DNA from 2 places in the Lapidilactobacillus salsurivasis genome. Region 2 is predicted to be linked to the other one. Evidence: riboswitches for the same ligand, from Rfam matches in the RefSeq annotation. Region 2 holds a riboswitch; the other holds the start of a gene.
What was found. A riboswitch is a leader RNA that binds a small molecule or an ion and turns the genes downstream of it on or off. The one in region 2 is predicted to bind fluoride.
Positions count from the first base shown of each region.

Region 1 (9,901 bases), on a different contig from region 2:
CATGCAAAATGTCCCGACTACCTAATCCAAATCCGTTGGTGTTGCCGTACCACCTCCAAAAGTAGATTGCCCGCAGCTTGCGCTGCGCGTGGCGTTGGTGGAGGGCAGATGTGGTGGGGCTCCAGGTCGGGCTGGGGGTGGTGGAACGCTGCGGGCACGACTTGAAGCTTTTCGGAAACCCACCGAAAATCTTCAAGCTCGGCCTTATTGTAGGCGATAAATCGCCAACAATAATATCGCGGCTGACTCACCCCCAGCCCGACCTTCCGCCAGACGAGTAAGCGAACCACCAACGCCACGCTCCGCTCCAGCCGCTCAACGTTTTAACAGCCGTTTGAGCACTCACGCCGACTGGCAAGCTATGGTCAATTGATGGGGGACCACGCACTTTACGACCGTGGGTAGTGGTCACAAGCTTTAAATTGGTGACACCAGCGCAGTCGGTTTGATGATCAACCTAGTTCTCAGCGAATCAACTGAATCGGCCGATTTCCAACCATGAATCGTTCAGGAAACAAGTAAAGATGTTCAGCCTACACAAAATGTCCCGACCTTCTAATCTGAATCAGTTGGCATTGCCGTACCACCCCAAAGGAGGGCAATTGTTTGACCTCTATCTTGCAAAACCACTTCGTCAGATATTCAGCTTCGATTGCAGATAAGCTCAATTCTGCCTAGCAACCGGCTGGGACTGCGCGGCTCAGTGGTGAAATTGTCCTTAGCGGCTTTGCCGCTTAGGACAAGGCTCGATTTGAAGACAAGCCGCGCCTTTGCGGATTGGCTTCAAACGACGCCCACCACGTTCCAGTCCGCAACAGCAGTCCCAGCCGGTTGCGCTCACGCGCAATACCCACCCACACCTGCATTCAGCGAAGAGTCAAACAATAGAAGCGAAGAACAACAGCAACGAATGCCAACCAAGCACACAAAAAGGCCGCTGGGCGAACAGCGGCCTTTTCATTGGGTTGTAAATTGGTTATAATTTTGGAGCCAGAATTAAGTTAGCGTTTCGGGAAGTGCGCCAGACCAACATTGCCGCCTAGTTCTTCTTCGATCCGCAGGAACTGATTGTACTTCTCGACCCGTTCGCTCCGTGCCATTGAACCGGTCTTGATCTGACCGGCATTCATCGCGACCGCGAAATCAGCGATAAAGGTATCGCCGGTTTCACCAGAACGGTGAGAAATCATGGTGGTGTAACCATTTGCCCGGGCCATTTTCATGGTGGCGATGGTTTCGGTGACGGTGCCGATTTGGTTCAGCTTGATCAAGATCGAGTTGGCCACGCCTTTGTCGATGCCTTCCTTGAATATCTTTGGATTGGTGACGAAAATGTCGTCGCCGATCAGCTGGATTTGTTTGCCTTGAACATCAGTTTGCTTCTTGAAGCCGTCCCAGTCGTGTTCGGAGAAGCCGTCTTCGATGGAGATCAAGGCAGGATATTCGGCGACGAGTTTTTGGTAGTAGACTAGGAGTTCGTCGGAGTCGAGTTCCTTACCTTCGAAACTGTATTTGTGCGTTTCGTCGGAGTAGAATTCGCTGGAGGCGGGGTCAATGGCGATGCCGATTTCGCTACCAGGTTCGTAGCCGGCTTCTTTGATGGCCCGATACAGCATTTCGATGGCTTCCTCGGTGCTGCTTAATTTCGGCGCGAAGCCACCTTCGTCACCAACCGCGGTTTCATAGCCTTCCTTAGCCAAAACTTTCTTCAAAGTGTGATAAATGTTGGCGATTTTTTCCATGCCATCCCGGAAGCTGGTGCGCTCGATCGGGGTGATCAGGAATTCTTGCACGGCGATGCCTGAGTCGGCATGAACGCCGCCGTTGATGACGTTGAAGAATGGTTGTGGCAATTCCAAATCAACGCCGCCCAAGTAACGATACAATGGCAAATGTTTGCTGGCGGCGGCTGCGCGAGCGGTTGCCATGGAAACGCCTAAAATCGCGTTGGCGCCGAGGCGGGCCTTGTTTGGGGTGCCGTCTAAGTCGATCATGATTTTATCGATTTCCGCTTGTTGGCAAGGATCTTGGCCAATCAGTGCTTTCTTGATTTTGCCATTGACGTTGGCCACTGCCTTGAGCACGCCTTTGCCCATGAGCCGCGTGCCGCCATCGCGCAATTCAACGGCTTCGCGATCGCCGGTGGAAGCGCCTGATGGCACCTCGGCCCGCCCCAACGTGCCGTCGGACAGAATCACATCGGCTTCGATGGTCGGATTGCCCCGCGAATCAAAAATCTCCCGTGCTTTAACATTTTCAATTACTACTGTCATGCTAGTTCCCCCTTATTTTTTTAATGACATGTTCGCCGACTCTTTGTGCTAAAAATGGCATAAAAAAGACGCCTGCTCAAACCATACGAATTGACCACGATCACCGTGGCAACAGTATCATTCAAGCAGGCGCCATCAGCTTTTCAGCGGTTGTCGGGAGCACCATCCCGTTCATTCGCTCTTAAATTACCACGAATTTCACGAATTGTAAAACAAAGGGACTCACCCTAGTAAAAAGTAAGGCGCCGCTGACCAATTTGCCCAATTTCCTGAGAAAATCGGCAGTGGCGGCGGTTTTCGGCCGGTGTGGCTTGCGACCAAAGTGAAGCCCACGATCAAGAAACCGTTAGTTCCCATAAAATATCCAAAAAAAGCCGGCAAAAGCTTGCATAAAATGAAAATATGCAAACGCGCCGACCAGGAAAAAACGAAAATAGTGAGGACCGATAATGGAAATAACTTTTGTTCAGGCAACGGCGGCGGATCTGCCGCAAATCGTGGCCATTTATAACCAAGCAATCCCCGGGCATCGAGCCACCGCGGATTTGGCCCCGGTGACGGTGGCGCAACGCCAGGCTTGGTTTGCGGCGCATGATCCGCGGCGGCGCCCACTTTGGCTGCTGATCGCGGCGGGCCAAGTGGTCGGCTGGGTCGGGTTGGAGGATTTTTATGGGCGGGCGGCATACGCGCGCACTGCCGAAATCAGTCTCTATTTGGCCGATCAAGCGCAAGGCCAGGGGGTGGGGCAGCAGGCGCTGGACTTTGTTGTGACGCAGCTGCCGCGCCTGGAAGTCACCACATTGCTGGCCTATGTTTTCGGGCATAACCAAGCCAGTCAGCACCTTTTTCGCAAAAACGGCTTCACACCGTGGGCCCATTTGCCTGGCGTGGCGCTACTGGCGGGTCGATCGCGGGATTTAGATATTCTCGGGCGGCATTTCACTAGTGGGACTAAACCCCAAGATCAGCCAGAATGAGTCGAACTCGTTGCGCCAGGGTTTCCGCACTGGTAAAGAGCCGTTCGTGCTCCGTCTCCAATTGATCGTGGGCTTGCCACCACTGGGTCAATTCCACGCGGCCAAAAGAGCTGGCGTTTGCCTGCGTGGCATGACGCCGCACCGTTTCGGCGAAAGACAGGTCGAAATAGTAAACCAAAGGTGGTGTGGCAAAGGTTGCGCTAATATCTTGCAACATTTCCCCATAAACCGATTTTTTCAAGATTCCTTCCAAAATAACATAGCGACAATTTTGACGGCCAAATTCCGCCAAGTCCCGAATCAACGCCAGCGCCAAGTTGCCGGATTTGTCCGGCGCGTGCAGCATATCGCGGCGCACCACATCTTGCGGGATCAACAACGTCGCCGCCGGTTGCAAGGCCAGCTGCAATTGCTGCGCCGTCGTCGTCTTCCCACTGGCCGAATTTCCTCGAATAATAATCAATTGCGCGCCCATCGCCATTGCCTCCACCACCATGGTTCCCGCCCAAAGCCCTCATAAAAATAATTTTATTATAGCACATTTTTACCAGCACGCTGGCGGCCGACCCGCACACGCGAACGCGAGAAATCTTCTGACTCCGAATGGCGCTTATTCGGATGCTCTGTGCGAATAAGCGCCATTCGGAAATTCAGTCCCATGGTTAAAATCATTGCTACCGAAAAAATGCCTGCCCATAAGTCTGACCAAATGTGCATAAGATGTGCACACGAACTTTCGATTCGAAGCAACCGCACGCAAAGAAAAACCCCTAAATGCTGTTTTACCAACATTTAGGGGCGTTAATTTAATAATATAAAGCCTCTGGAAAGCCGCTTGCCGGATTCGAACCGGCGACCCCCACCTTACCATGGTGGTGCTCTACCTGCTGAGCTAAAGCGGCAGTCTCTTAATTTAACACAATTAAAATCATACCGAGAAATCGCAGTGTTGTCAACAACTTTTGAAAGTAATTTATGGCTATCTTCGAACCCTGGGCTATTTTGAAAAAACCAGTCGCTGGTTTTTGGCTGTTCGCTTGATGGCAGGTGCGGTGGGTGTTGCGCGTGAGCGCAACCGGCTGGGACTGCTGATGCGGACTGGAACGTGGTGGGCGTCGTTTGAAGCCAATTCCAAAAGCGGGAATTGTCTTCAAATCGAGCCTTGTCCTAAGCGGCAAAGCCGCCAAGGACAATTTCACCACTGAGCCGCGCAGTCCCAGCCGGTTGCTAGGCAGAATTGAGCCTATCTGCAATCGATACGAAGGATTTGACGAAGTGGTTTTGCAAGCTAGAGGTCAAAACAATCGCCCTTTTCTGGTGGTACAGCAATGCCAACGGATTCCAGAAATCTGGGATTGGTTCTTGAACCTGCGCTTGATTGCAGGTGTGCGGGGTCTGGATGTGGACGCAACCGCCTCAGGACGTTTGTCGTGGCTGGAACGCGGTGGGCGTCGTTTGAAGCCAATCCGCAAAGTGCGCGGCTTGTCTTCAAATCGAGCCTTATTCTAAGCGATAAATCGCTAAGAATAATCTCACCGCTGAGCCACACGTCCTGAGGCGGTTGCTAGGCAGAATTGAGCCTATCTGTAATCGAGGCGAAGGATTTGACGAAGTGGTTTTGCAAGCTAGAGGTCAAAACAATCGCCAACTGTTTTGGTGGTACTGCAATGTCAACAGATTCGGGGGCATAGGTCGGTACATTTCGGATAGTGGCGCCAACTTTATCTAACTTATTTAAACGGATTTTGGTTGGAAACCGACCGATCCAGCTGGTTCATCAAGAACTTGCCTCAGTTCATCAGACAGACTTCACTGGTGTCACCAATTTAAAGCTGGTGACCACTAACAACGGTCATCAACTGCGTGGTTCCCCATCAATTTACCATAGCTTGCTGGCCGACGTGAGTGCTCAAACGGCTGCTATAACGTTGAGCGGCTGGAGCGGAGAAATTCGGGGTGAGATCGCCGTGAAATTGTCCTTGGCGGCTTTGCCGCTTAGGACAAGGCCTGATTTTGAGACAAGCCGCGCACTTTGCGGATTGGCTCAAAACAGCGCCCACAGCGAGCTCACCCCGAATTTCGCAGCGCAAGCTGCGGCCAACCTACTTTTTCAACCTACTGCCGCAGATAGTTTTCCCGTGAGAAGCCGGGACGGTGTATACTGAAGAGAGAAATTCAGTGAGAGTGGGGACCGCGATGGAAATCAGATTATTGCGCTATTTTTGGACAGTGGCAACAGAACAAAACATCACCCAGGCAGCGCAAGCGCTACATATCACCCAACCAACGTTGAGCCGCCAAATCCACGAGCTGGAGGAAGAAGTCGGCGCGCCGCTCTTTGACCGCCAACATCATCGCTTGACCCTGACCCAAGAAGGTTTATTTTTGAAAGAACGGGCCGCCGAAATCTTACAGCTCGACCAACAATTAGAGCAGGCCTTGGCGCAAAAACGCCAACGTCAGCTAAGCGGACACTTCACCATCGGCTGTGTGGAAGCGGACAATTCCGACACGTTGGCGCTAATGCTTGAGGAATTGGTCAATGATTATCCGGCGGTCCATTTCGACTTGCTGTCAGCGACCAGTGATGAAATCAGCGATCGTTTGGAGAAGGGGCTGCTGGATCTGGCTATTTTGCTGGAGCCAGTGCCAACGGAAAATTTCATCACGCTGACCTTACCGCGAGAAGAGCGCTGGGGCTTGTTGGTTTCAAAGCATAATTTTCTGGCGCAACAAGCGGAGATCCGGCCGGACGATCTGCTGGGCACACCGCTACTTTGTTCCAGTCGCGCGCCGGTGCAGCAGTTGCTCAGTGATTTCGCCGGAGTGCCCGCTGACCAGTTGAATGTGGTGGGGACTTATAATCTGATTTTCAATGTTTTCTCCTTGGTGGCCAACGAGGTGGGCGCGGCGGTGACCATCGAAGGCGCGGTGAGCAATCGGTTGGGCGCGGATCTGCGCTTCATTCCCTTGGCGCCCACGGTCAAAACGCATTGCGTGCTGGCTTGGAAACAGCGTCTGCACACGCCGGTGGTGGCCGAATTGATTCGCCGGTTTCAGCATGCCTTCCAAGCATCCCCAACTCAAAAATAAGCATTGGTCAATTTACCGGGCCCGTTGTACGATGATCTCATCGACGACGGGCCTTTTTCGAAACGTGTTCGCCGACCTAGCTTCTTGCGCTTAGCTACGCAACTATTCCGGAGGCACAAACCAGCCTCCAAAATAGTTGCTAGGCTAATGCTCAGAAGCTGACCAGGTCGGCTCTCACTCTGCTAATAGTCAAAGGTCCCCGGTCAAGGAGGTGGCCCATGGCGCCATTGATTTTATATTTTTCTCATCCGGGCGAGAATTTCGTGGCCGGGAAAGTTCGTCCGCTGACCGTGGGCAACACCGCGGTTTTGGCAAAAATGCTTGGTCAAAAAGTTGGCGGGACCTTGCAGGCGTTGTTGCCGGTGACGCCGTACCCGCTGGTGTACCAAGAAACCGTGACGCGTAGCAAAACTGAATTGACGCAGTCGACCGCGGTCGCTTGGCAGCCCTTGGCCCAAGAACCGCGCCCAGCTCAACCGATATTTCTCGGTTTCCCCATTTGGTGGGGGACCTTGCCAGTGATCGTCAGTGATTATCTGCGCAGCCATGATTGGGCCGGTCAGCTGATTTATCCTTTTTGCACCCATGAAGGCAGCGGCGGTGGCGACACCGCGCGGCAGTTGACGCAACTCTGCGCCGGCGCCCAGCTCCATCCAGCACTAATCGTTCGCGGCAGTCGCGCGGCCCAAGCCGATCTGCCGCTGACCAACTGGCTGGCCGCCAACTATGACGATCCCAGCTGGTCATGGCGCGCGCCCACCCCTGACCGCCTTCGCTAAAAGCGGTTCGGTGCCAGTCGGTCGAGAGTCGCGCCAATCAGGAGAGCGACTAGCGCTACCACAGGCGCTGCAACTAAAAAAGCCGGCCAATGAGCCATCAGGCAAATCCGGGTCAATCCAGGTGGTAATCCAGGTTGCAATCCAGCCAGCGGCACAACCAGCGCAACAACTAGCAATCAGTCCAATTGGCAATCATTGCAGTGAAATTTTGGAGGTTTTATTATGGTAAAAAACGAAGCAGTTCAAAACGGTACGATTTTCCCCCGCGGCGCCAAAAATGACGCTTACGCTCAATATTTTACCGGTCAAAGCTATTTAGCCAGTCTGGTCGCGGATCCCGCCATCAATGTTGGCGTCGGCAACGTGACCTTTGAGCCCGGCTGCCGGAATCACTGGCACATTCATCATCATGGTTATCAGATCCTTCTGGTGACCGGTGGCGAAGGCTGGTATCAAGAAGCGGGTCAGCCCGCGCGGCGTTTGCATCCCGGCGATGTGGTCGTCACTCATGATGGCGTCAAGCACTGGCATGGCGCGACTAAGGACAGCTGGTTCGCGCATGTGGCGATCACCACTGGCACGCCGGAATGGTTGGAAGCCGTTTCTGATGCGGAGTATGACGCATTGCCTGACTAGGAGTGTGGCATTGGTTTGGAATAGCTAGTTTCTCTTCATGATCTTGCGCTTGATGGCAGGGGTGCTGGGCTTAGTGGTGACGCAACCGCCTCAGGACGTTTGTCGTGGCTGGAACGCGGTGGGCATCGTTTGAAGCCAATTCCAAAAGCGGGAATTGTCTTCAAATCGAGCCTTATTCTAAGCGATAAATCGCTAAGAATAATCTCACCGCTGAGCCACACGTCCTGAGGCGGTTGCTAGGCAGCATCGAGCCGATCTGCTATCAAAGCTGGATATTCGACGAAGTGGTTTTGCAAGGTAGAGGTCAAATCAATCGCCCACTTTTGAGGTGGTACGGCTATGCCAACGGATTTGGAGTAGGAGACCGGTGTAATTCGTGTAGGCTGAACATCTCTACTTGTTTCCTGAACAATTCTTGGGTGAAGAACGACCGATTCAGTTGATTCAGAAAAATTTTGTCCTAGTTCATCAGACAGACTGCACTGGTGTCACCAATTCAAAGCTGGTGACCACTAACCACGGTCGTCAATTGCGTGGCTCCCCATCAATTGGCAATAGCTTGCCGGTTGGCGTGTGTGCTCAAACGCCTGTTAAAACGTTGAGCGGCTGGAGCGGAGAAATTCGGGGTGAGATCGCCGTGAAATTGTCCTTGGCGGCTCTGCCGCTTAGGACAAGGCCTGATTTTGAGACAAGCCGCGCACTTTGCGGATTGGCTCAAAACAGCGCCCACAGCGAGCTCACCCCGAATTTCGCAGCGCAAGCTGCGGCCATCATACTTTTAACCAGCCACAGCCACATTAATCAATTTATCGAGTCACCAATAATCAAGGAGGAAAAACAATGAGTAAGAAACAAACAGCAGGTCGCGATATCCTAGGTGATTTTGCCCCTAAATTCGCAGAATTAAATGACGATGTCTTGTTCGGTGAAGTCTGGTCCCGCGAGGCGGAAATGTCTGCTCATGACCGCAGCTTGATCACGTGCGCGGCCTTGTTAGCCATGGGCGCGCCGCAATTAGCCGCCCATCTGAAAATCGCCAAGCAAAACGGCGTCACGAAGCAAGAAGTCGTCGAGTTGATCACACATCTGGCGTTCTACGCCGGCTGGCCCAAGGCTTGGTCAGCGTTCGATCTGGCCAAGCAGGTCTACGGAGACGCTGAATAGGCGCCGCCAGTGACGCTAACCGATCATCCAAAAACCTGTGAACTTTGAGCGCGTCCATTTCAGATGGCAACGCGGCAATCTGTTCACAGGTTTTTTTCGACCATTAGTTAAGGAAAAGAGTTAAGCAAAAGCCGATAAATGCGACTTTCTCGCTTATTTGATGTACGGTCAATTGAATCGCGTGCAACGGCCGGTCCCGCCCAAGCGTGTTCCAGCACATCAGGCCAATTGTTCCGGTGTCACCAATTTGAAAATTAAAACCATTAACCACGGTCGTCAATTACGTGGCTCTCCGTCAATTAGCGACAGCTTGCCGGATGGCGTGAGTGCTCAAACGACTGTTATAACGTTGAGCGGCTGGAGCGGAGAAATTCGGGGTGAGATCGCCGTGAAATTGTCCTTGGCGGCTTTGCCGCTTAGGACAAGGCTCAGCTTTGAGATTTTCGGCGCCCTTCCGAAAAGCTCAAAGTGATGCCCACAGCGAGCTCACCCCGAATTTCGCAGCGCAAGCTGCGGGCATCATACTTTTACCAGCGCCCGTGTGCTAAACTATCAAGTAGAGGTGAGCCATCATGATGCACGACGACCGAACCGCGCAACAACAGGCGTGGGACGAATTCGCCCCGGATTATTACGCCGCGGAACAAGCCAGCCAGCTGGCGTACGTCCCGGCGGTTTTGACATACCTCCGGCAACAACACCTGTTACCGCCGGCCGAAACCGCCTTGCTGGATCTTGGCGGCGGCACGGGGTGCTTCGCCTTGCCGCTGGTTCAACAGGGGCAAACTGTGGCGGTGGCGGATTTTTCCACGGCGATGTTGACCATCTTGGCCCGGCGCTGGCAACACCTGCAAATGCAGCAAGCGGACCAGTCCTGGGGGCAACTGACTTGGCGGCAGACCAGTTGGCAAGAACTGGTGCGGCAGCAGGCCCGATATCCAGTTGTGTTCGCCAGTATGTTGCCTGAGGTGACGCCGGC
Region 1 is NZ_BAAABI010000015.1:8,589-18,489, reverse strand. It holds gene ACYVSB_RS12280 (hypothetical protein) at 248-412, opposite strand; gene ACYVSB_RS12275 (hypothetical protein) at 653-982, shown strand; gene eno (phosphopyruvate hydratase) at 1,002-2,273, opposite strand; fluoride riboswitch at 2,393-2,452, opposite strand; gene ACYVSB_RS12265 (GNAT family N-acetyltransferase) at 2,723-3,250, shown strand; gene ACYVSB_RS12260 (kinase) at 3,225-3,731, opposite strand; tRNA gene ACYVSB_RS12255 (tRNA-Thr) at 4,080-4,152, opposite strand; gene ACYVSB_RS12250 (hypothetical protein) at 4,370-4,759, shown strand; gene ACYVSB_RS12245 (hypothetical protein) at 4,996-5,415, shown strand; gene ACYVSB_RS12240 (LysR family transcriptional regulator) at 5,447-6,343, shown strand; gene ACYVSB_RS12235 (flavodoxin) at 6,562-7,122, shown strand; gene ACYVSB_RS12230 (cupin domain-containing protein) at 7,345-7,758, shown strand; gene ACYVSB_RS12225 (hypothetical protein) at 8,198-8,602, shown strand; gene ACYVSB_RS12220 (carboxymuconolactone decarboxylase family protein) at 8,599-8,922, shown strand; gene ACYVSB_RS12215 (hypothetical protein) at 9,170-9,394, shown strand; gene ACYVSB_RS12210 (class I SAM-dependent methyltransferase) at 9,498-9,901, shown strand, end outside.
Region 1: it holds a riboswitch for fluoride, as region 2 does, so the genes downstream of both, eno (phosphopyruvate hydratase) here and ACYVSB_RS09110 (MutS-related protein) in region 2, are expected to answer to the same signal.

Region 2 (9,901 bases):
CGCAGGTCCAAGAAGTGCGCCATATTCCTTCGGCGATCGCCTTACGCCAGCGGCCGACGGTACCCTCAGAGCGCTCCACCGTTGGCTCAATGAGTGAAACGTTCAACACGGTTCGTTTGATTTTCTCCCGGTTGGGTTCGGTGGTGTGTCCCAATGGGCATCGGCTCGCGCCCAGTTTGAAGATCGCTCAGGTGATGGATCTGGCGGGGGACAAAATGGGGGTCCTGACCTGCCCGACGTGTGGCGTGAGCTTCATGGCCAAAGGCGCCGAAGATTTCGCCTTCAATTCCGGTGGGGCTTGTCCTGAGTGTCAAGGCACGGGCAAGATCCGGACATTAGATGAGAGCAAGTTGATCGGTGATGACTCGCTGACTTTAGATCAGGGCGTAGTCGCGTCTTGGCATTTACCAGGACGCAACTTCATGCCGACCGTCGCGGCGACGATCGGGGTACGCACCGATGTCCCTTACCGCGAGCTGACCGCGGCCGAGCAACAAATTATCTTGCATGGTGAGAAGAAACAGTACGCGGTTGATTTTCACACCAGCACCGGCCGGGTCTTTCACACGGACAAGACCTTATATGAGAACGCTTATGATGCGGTTTACGACTCTCTGAAAACTGTCAAAAGTGAGCGGGCGATCGCCCAAGTCAACCAGTTTTTCCACTTTGAAACTTGTCCCACCTGTCATGGCTCGCGGTTGAATCCGGAATTGCTGAATCAATTGGTCGGCGGGTTGAATATCGCGGAAGTCGCGGATTTGACTTTAGGCGCGCTACAACAATGGGAAACAACGACCAAACAGGCATTACCAGCCAACATGACAAATTTGGCGGCGATCTTGTTCAAAGATTTGAGCGATAATGTGCGGCCGCTACTGGAATTGGGCTTGGACTATCTAACGCTGTCTCGAAGTGGCAACACGTTATCGACCGGTGAATTGCAGCGGATCCAGTTGGCGAAAACCTTGCGGACTGAGACAACGGGAGTCCTTTATGTCTTGGATGAGCCTTCGATCGGGTTGCATCCCGACAATATCCAAGGCCTTTTGCAGATTTTCCGGCAATTGATCGCGCAGGGCAATTCGCTGGTCGTGGTGGATCATGAAGTTGACATTGTGGCCGCGGCGGATTGGGTCGTTGAGATCGGTCCGGGGTCAGGTGATGCCGGTGGCGAGATCATCGCCCAAGGGACGCCGGAAGCCTTGACGAAGGATCCGCAGTCGTTGATCGGGCCCTTTATCGCGGGTCAAGCCAATATTTTCCACGCCAAGGTCGCGCCGGTCGTGGCCAAGCCCCAGTGGACCCAACTGAAGATCGGTGATTATTTCAATCTCCATGATATTAGTGTGGCCTTGCCGGATCATCAAATCACCGCGGTCACCGGTTTTTCCGGCGCGGGGAAAACCAGCTTGATTTTGAACAGCTTATTACCGGCGATCAAGGCGCGGGCAGCCAAGCAACGACTGCCGCAACAAGTGACCGACTTGACGACTGATCTGCGGCATGTGGTCAGTGTTGACGCGACGCCCATTGGCAAAAATACCCGCTCGACGTTGGCGACTTACACGACAATCATGGATAATTTGCGCCGGCTTTTTGCCAGTCAACCGGCAGCTAAAGCCAAACATTATGGCATCGCTTATTTCTCTTACAACAACAAGCAAGGCGCTTGTCCCGATTGTGGGGGTCAAGGGACGATCACGTTGGACATTCAATATTTGCCGGATATGGATGAGGTTTGCCCCACCTGTCAAGGGGCGCGCTTCAACCAAGCTGTCCAACAGATCAAGTGGCAGGGCTACTCGATCGTGGATCTATTGGCGTTGTCTGTCAAAGAAGCGTTGCCGGTTTTTGCCAAGGTGCCAAAGATCCACCGCCAATTGGTCTTATTACAGGAGATCGGCTTGGATTATCTGCACTTAGGTGAGAGCACACCTAGCTTATCAGGTGGTGAAGCCCAACGTTTAAAGCTGGTCAACCACTTGAATCAAAAGCAACCAGATACTGTTTTTGTTTTTGATGAGCCTTCGGTGGGTCTGCATCCTTTGGACGTTCAGGTGCTCTTAGGGGTGCTCAATCAGTTGAAAGCCAAGGGAGCAACGATCGTGATCATCACTCATGACTTGGACCTTATGGCTAACGCTGATTACTTGATCGATCTTGGGCCAAAAGGCGGCGAGCAGGGTGGCCGGGTGATGGCGTCTGGTCGGCCGGTGGAATTGGTACAGGAACCGACGAGCTTGACGCTTCAATATTTAAGTCAGCATTGGCAGAAGTTTAGCGTCAAGGTGCCGAAGTCATAAGCGGACACACTAGTTATCTTTTCTGCTGTAATTAACCTGGCAACGGCGAACTCAATTAACCTGAGTTCGCTTTTTTGCTTGAATCGGCTAGACCCCACCGCCAATGGTTTGACTCGGTCAGGCATGACCCAATGATGCCGATTCTCGTCTGAAATTAATTTTTAGGGAGTACTTTTTGGGTATCAGGTGATCAGACTCAGCAGTTGACTTTTGTTAATAACACTAAAAGCAATTGCTGCAATTAAAATTAATGAAAAGCATACAAAACAATTGAAGAACGTGGTATACTAAAGCCAGTTGTTACATGGACCAGCTTTATCTGGCTGTCAATTCTTAAGGCTTGGTTAATTAATGAAATGTGACTGCACAAAAGAGCGTTTTCGCGGTATACTAAAATTATGTGAAGTCACGATCTTTTTCGAATGAATTCAAGGAGTAGTGAGGGCAATGAACAGGCACCGATGGTTACACCGATATGCAAGCATCAGTCTGCTGTTAATCGCATTTGTGGGCCTGTCCGCCTGCCGCCAGCAGACTAAAACGACATTGTACCAACAGTCTTTAGATCAAGGGGCAGCTGCCTTAGCGGCCAATAAGATTGCCCAGGCGCAGGATCATTTCGAGGATGCCTTGAAGGAAGTGCCGCGGGATCAACAAGCGCAACGATTGTTAACGCAAACCAATGATTATTTGGCGGCGCAAAAGGCGTTCAATCGCGGTGACCTTAAACAGGCCGCCGCCAAATTGGCCCAGTTGGGCAACGAGCAAGATCTGGACACATCATTGAAAACTGCGTTCGCTGAATTGCGGCAAGCTGTCCAGGCGGCGGAGCGGGAAACGGGCACGGTAACCAATCAAGTCGCCCAAGTACAGAAGTCTTACGATGACGGCGATTATCAACAGGCCAATTTATTGTTGACGCAAATGGATACGATCGATTGGCGCAATAAACCTTACCTGGCGCAGTTGCACACGCAATACAGTGACTTAGGTCGCTTGGTTTTGCAGAAACTGTTAGCGCAAAATCCAGCAGGAACGGTGGTCAGCGCTGAGAAGCAAGCGGATCAGCAGGCGCCGCAGACGAATCAGTCCGCGGCCGGCGATGATCAGGAAGCAACCGCTGACGCCGAGAGCGGCGCGGACACCAATGTGGAATCTAGCGATAGTACTACGGCATTACCGACGGATCCGCCTGAGTCTGACGATTCGTCAACTGCGGACACGCCGCAACCAACCGCAACTTACTATCGGCAAATGTTGGTGCGCCTGATGGGCTATCAAGTGTCCACGGTCGCGGCGATCCCCGATCAGATCATTACCGCGGCTTTTGTTCAAGCACAGTCCCAAACTGGCGATGCCCGAATCGCGGCGACGATTCTGGAAGCGAGTTATCCACAATTGGTACTTGAACGCCAACAACACCAGAATACCGGGACTCAGTTGACCACCGCGGCAGCGCAACAGTTGGCGCAGAAATATTGGAATCAGGCCGATACTTTGGCCCAACAGGATTGCGAACCGAGGACGACCACGGTCAATGAAGAAACCGGGACGGTCACGGTTCATTTTGCTGGCATCGGCGAAGCCAACTACACCTATACCATTGATTTCACCGCTAGCGGTCAGATCAATTGGCAAGATAGCGCCGGTAACTTGCGGGTGCTGGGTGTTTGGAAATAGGTTAAGCGTGGGTCTAGCCCGACTATTTGGTCGGTGAGGCAATCGGAATTGAGTAGCGCTTGAATTGAACTGAAACTAGCATAGAATGCTGATCGTTAACAGTAGTAACCAAGTTGGTTATTACTGTTTTTTAATGGCCTTTTTTAGAAATATCATAATGAGCAAAGTTCGGTGAACCTGTTGGAGATGTCTGATTTAAACTGCTTGTCTGACCGGACTTTGTCGACAATCTTGACTAGTCCAGTTTTTCACGAGTTCCGGGTATTTCTGCTTTATCTCCGCCGCGGCTGGTGGTATTGTTTAGCCGAAATTAAGAGATCAATCTTTCATCGTGGAAGAATGACCCAGAGGAAAATCGCGACGACTTAGTTAGGGGGAGCAACGATGAGGAAAATTGTAAAGAAGTGGCTCACAGGACGGTCGATTCCATGGCTGGTCATGACGCTAGTGTTATTGGTTTGTGGGGCCAGTCGCGTGGCAGCCAATCGAATCCAGGCAGCGGTGCTGAACGTTGCTGGGTTGGACTCAGGGAGTGCGACGATCACGGATCGTGATGGTAATGATGTCACCAATGAGCAGGAATTGGACCGCTTCAGCCATTACAAGATTACTTACAATTGGAAGTATCCAGATGGGCAGCCAATCAAGGCCGGAGATACCGCCAATTTTGAATTGCCAGATAATGTACTGGCCGTTGATGACATAACGGTTAACTTGACGGAAAAGGATGGAACCGTTGTGGGCACGGCCAACATTAAGAAAGGTCAAGGGGTTGGGACGATCACCTTCTCCGAAGCCTTGGAGAACACCATTTACGGTCGCAACGGTACCCTTCAATTTACCGTTGCTGGGACGAAAGAAACCCAAGCGTCCAACAGCGATTGGTTCATCAACAAGTATGGTTGGATTAATCAGGCCGCGACTAGTCCTGATGGGACACCAGATGAACTCTACTGGAATATTGCGATCAATCCCAGCTCAGAAAAGTTGAGCCAAGTTTTAATTACCGACACCCTGGGACCAGGGCAGACTTTCATTCCTGATTCGTTAGTGGCGACACAGCGAGTCGATGGGGTCGACAAAACGCCAGCGCCAGTCAAGGTCAGCACCAATGGTAATCAAATTTTTATCGACTTGGGCGATATTGACCAAGAAATCAGTATTGTCTATCGGACGAAAATCACTGATCTAAATTTGAGCGCTGGTAATCATTGGACTGATAATGCTAGCGTTAATGTAACTGATCTGGCCCATCACGAGACCAGCTCCTCTGGTAATATTGCCTGGGGTGGGACTGGCACGGGCACTGGGTACAAAGGGTCCGCCAAGCTGACCAAGTATGCTAGCCAGTCACAAAATCTGCTGGCCGGTGCTATCTATGAGCTGCGTAAAGAAGGAACCGTGATCAAAACTGGGCTGACTACCGATGATCAAGGCCAAATCTATGTAGATGGACTGGATTTTGGCAACTATGAATTTGTTGAGACACAAGCGCCGGTAGGGTTCCAACTACATCCAGAGCCAGTGCCATTCCAGATCACTTTGGAAAATGGTGGTTACAGCCATGTTGAAGTCGTCGATCGCGACTATCCGGCAAAACCAACAAATCCGACGAACCCGACAAATCCAACGAATCCAACGAATCCGACGAACCCGACAAATCCAACGAATCCAACGAATCCAACGAATCCGGAAAAGCCAACGAACCCGACGAACCCGACGAATCCAACAAATCCGACGAATCCAACGAACCCAACAAAGCCAGAAAAACCAGGCAAACCAGGCAAACCGACGGTACCAGAACGGCCGATAAAGCCTGTAGCCCCAGTTACACCGGGCTTGCCAACCAGACCAAGTCAACCACAGCCGTCGGGGAAGCCGCATGATAACGGCGTAATCACGCCAACACGTCCACAAGCACTTGGTAAATTGCCGCAAGCTGGCGAGCAAAAGGACGATTCGTTGACCGCCTTGATCGGTCTGCTCGCACTGATAACTTTGGCTGGTGAGGTCTTCATTCGAAAAGTTGAAGCCTGAATTGACCAAGCGAATAGACTCGTGATACCCGTTGAGTGCCCGCATATCTGTCTGCATCAAGGGAACCACAAAAATACCGTAGAATCGATTCGAGATTCTACGGTATTTTTTTATGGGCCATCAGGAGTGACTAAATTTTGAAATGGGGTTGCTCGGCGTCATCCCCCAACTTGCCACCATAGAGATCGACCATTTCTTGGGAAATCGGTTTCATTTCTGCCACGAGGCTCGGTGGCGCAAGGACCTTAAGCATATTGCCTTGACTGAGTAGCCACATGCGGACACCGTTGCCCATTACTTTAGCGCGAATAGTCACACTATGGCGTTCGGGATGGCGAGCAATCACTTCCGCAGTCGGGAGCCGATCTAAAACCGCTTCCTCGATCCCCCAGAATTCAAAAGTGATCTCCTCTAAAGGCCCGGTGTACATAAATTGGATATGTTTCCGCAATTCCCCCTCCAAAAAACGGTTGACTGGCGGCTTCTTTTCGAGGGCCGGGACCACTTCGTAGTTGGCGATTCGATCGGAGCGAAAGAAACGTTCCTGCTTTGATTTGAAGTCGTAAGAAATGATATAGAAGTAAAATTCAGAGAAGAAGATTGCTTCTGGCTTGATCGTATACAGGGACTGCTTTTGATGCCTAGTTTCATAGGAAATTTGGATGGTTTGCTGGTGGAGAATAAAGTTGCTGAAATCCCAGATACTATTGATCAGTTTGCGATGATGTTTTAGTGGTTGGTAGTTAACGATTTCGTTATGAATGATCGGGTCAAGTTTTCGAGCTTGATCAGGCCCCATGATTGCTTGTAGTCCCTGAATGATTTGCTTGAGTTCAGGCTCATCCAAAGCGCGACTAGCCAAAAGGATCTTGATCAGCAGCAGAATCTGACGTTGATCTAAGGCAGTTTTGTTGGAAACTAAGTAATAGCCATGTTTCTTGGCATCATAAGCGATGCGCTGGTGATAATATTCATCAGTGAAGAGGTCGTTGAGTTGACTGACATCACGTTGAATCGAACGAGTCGTGACATGAAAATGGTCTGCTAAGGCGAGTTTGGTCAAATGCTCGCCCCGCAGAAGATGAATCAAGATGTATGCTTGCCGATAACCAGAATTCATTCTTTCACGCCACCTTTGCTTGACTAAAGTGTAACTTGTTCAAATGTTCAGGGCAAGCATTTAATTGGTTTTTCTGGATAAAAAGATTAAATTGGTATTATTTGGACGTACTATGTACTTAAGTGAACGACCGGGCAGGAATTGGTTAGAGGGGGAACGGAAACGAGCTGCACACAACTGACCTCTGCGCTTAACTATGCCAGGCTTCTGGAGACATAGTGTGCCTCCAAAATCCTGGCTAGGTTAATGCTCAAAGTCAACCCGTTGTGTTCCGCACTCTTTTTTCGTCGTGCAAGTGCTAATTAATATGTTAGAATTAACTTAGAAAGCGAATGGGTGAAGTGGAAATGACAAAATATCTGTATTTAATGCGACATGGTGAGACACTTTTCAACGTGCAGCACAAAATTCAAGGCTGGAGTGATTCGCCTTTGACTGCGCGGGGCGTGGCTCAAGCCAAGATTGCCGGTCAATATTTGCAAGATGCTGGCGTGGTGTTCGATCACGCTTATTCCTCAACAGCGGAGCGGGCCAGCGATACTTTGGAATTAGTTACTCAGGGTAAGTTGCCCTATCAGCGGGTCAAAGGGCTGCGCGAATGGGGCTTTGGCGTTTATGAAGGGCAGGATGAGAGTCTGAATCCTGCGCTACCTTATGGTGATTTCTTCCATCAATTCGGCGGTGAAACTGAGACCGAAGTGGAGCAGCGAATCTATTCGACGATCCTAAGCTTGATGCCAGCAATCGATCACGCTGGGCTGGTCGTTTCTCATGGCGGCGCCTGCGCGAATTTCCTGCGGCGAGCACTGGATCATGATGGGCATTATGGGATTACGAATTGTACGATTTTCAAACTCGCTTATACCGCGGGGCAGTTTGAATTGTTGGCAACGATCCATCCGGATTTCTCGTCGCTGGACTAAAGTGCCGCGACTAACGGGCTTACTAGGCAACATAGTTGGCACCTCTGGTTGGCCGTGTTAGACTGCAGTTAGTTGAAAGTAGCGATGGTGTTCGCTACGTTAAGTGGTCACAACGGCCTGATGACACCTACCATTTTCTTTGGAGAATGGTAGGTGTTTTTTTATTCGATCGAGCCGAGCAACCGACCAAGTTGACACATTAGTTACAGGTAAAAAAACGGGGGGAGCCAAATGTTTACGAGTTTACTTTTTGCAACAGCAACACCGCCAACCGCCAGAAATCCGCAGGCGGCAATTTGGCAAGATCTACATTTAGGTCAATTGTTCACGGCTGTTTGCGCCGATCGTGGGGGCAATGAACCGGCGCTATTGCCGTATTGTTATCAACCCTTGACTACGGGGGCGCTGGTCAAGCTGCGGCAGCAAATTTTCCAGGATTTGGCTCAGCCGGAAATACTGCAAGCGGTTGATCGGTTTGTCGGGCGAATGCAACTGATGGCACGCCGCCGCGAAAAACTATCTCACTTGGATCCGGAGCCCTATCAGCAAGAACAATTTCTGCGGCTGGTCCAAACGGAGCAACAAGCGCTGCGGGATTTCGTTGCGCAGTTGGCCCAGCTGCCGATCCAGTCAGCCGGGTTACTGACATTTCGTCAAGAATTACAAGCTTATTTAGCAGCGGCGGCCACACAGACGCTACAGGCTGCCATCGATCATCTGGGCCAAACCTTGACCAAAATTAGTTATCGATCAGAATTTCAAGGCCGGCACGTCTTGATCAAAGCTCAACCGGAACCAGCACCGACCTTCGTCGCAACCTTTACGGCTTGCTTTCAGGGGTTGTTCGCGGACCCGACTGCGATTGCCAGGCCCGTCGCGAAATTAGACCGGCCTGGCTCCGATTTCGATTTAGACAATCTGCAATCCTCGATCTTATTGAGGCTGCAACATTTATATCGAAGCGAATTTCAGGAGTTGGCCAGCTTTGCGCAACGCTATCAGGGCTATCTCGTCCCGGGATTGGCGCAGGCAGTGCAAGAACTGCAATTTTATCTAGTTTGGACCAAAATGATTCAGCGCTTGACCCAAGCAGGCTTAAACTTTTGCCGACCGCAGATCATCACATCTGGTACAGAGCTGGTCCGGGATAGCTTTGACTGGGACTTGGCGGTTCATTTGCAACATCTCGGACACTTGGAACGGTTGGTGACCAATGATTATCGTTTGCCGGCGGATCAGTCTTTTCTCGTGATCTCGGGGCCTAATCAAGGGGGCAAGACGACTTACGCGCGGATGGTCGGCGAAGATTATTATCTGATGGCGTTGGGTCTGCCGATTCCGGGGACGGCGGCAAGCTTGAAACTGAAGCCAGTTGTTTTGACCCATTTTGAGCGGGCAGAACAAGCCGATAAAATCAGTGGCTTACTGGCCACCGATGTTGAGCGGATGCATGGAATCATTGCGGAAACGACCGCAGATAGTTTCGTGATCATGAACGAGTTGTTCTCTTCGACTACCGCGGCGGATGGCCAACGCTTGGCCGATAAGGTGCTGGATCTGTTGCAAGCGCGGCAAGCCAGCGGGATCTACATTACCTTCTTGACGGCGCTGGGTGATCACGCCGGGGTGGTGCCGATGATGAGCCAGGTCGCCCAAGGAACAACGACGCGGACTTATCAGGTGCTGCCGCAAGCCTTGGATGGGCAGGCTTACGCCACGACACTGCTGCAGGCCTATCATCTACGGGCAGTGGATCTGGAAGGGAGATTATCGCAGTCAACCACCCGTGACTAAAGTCACAGGCTTGTGAGAGCATCGCCTAACGGCGACACGAC
Region 2 is NZ_BAAABI010000007.1:114-10,014, reverse strand. It holds gene ACYVSB_RS09135 (excinuclease ABC subunit UvrA) at 1-2,306, shown strand, start outside; gene ACYVSB_RS09130 (tetratricopeptide repeat protein) at 2,754-3,986, shown strand; gene ACYVSB_RS09125 (SpaA isopeptide-forming pilin-related protein) at 4,371-6,023, shown strand; gene ACYVSB_RS09120 (helix-turn-helix transcriptional regulator) at 6,154-7,143, opposite strand; gene ACYVSB_RS09115 (histidine phosphatase family protein) at 7,491-8,066, shown strand; fluoride riboswitch at 8,138-8,203, shown strand; gene ACYVSB_RS09110 (MutS-related protein) at 8,298-9,860, shown strand.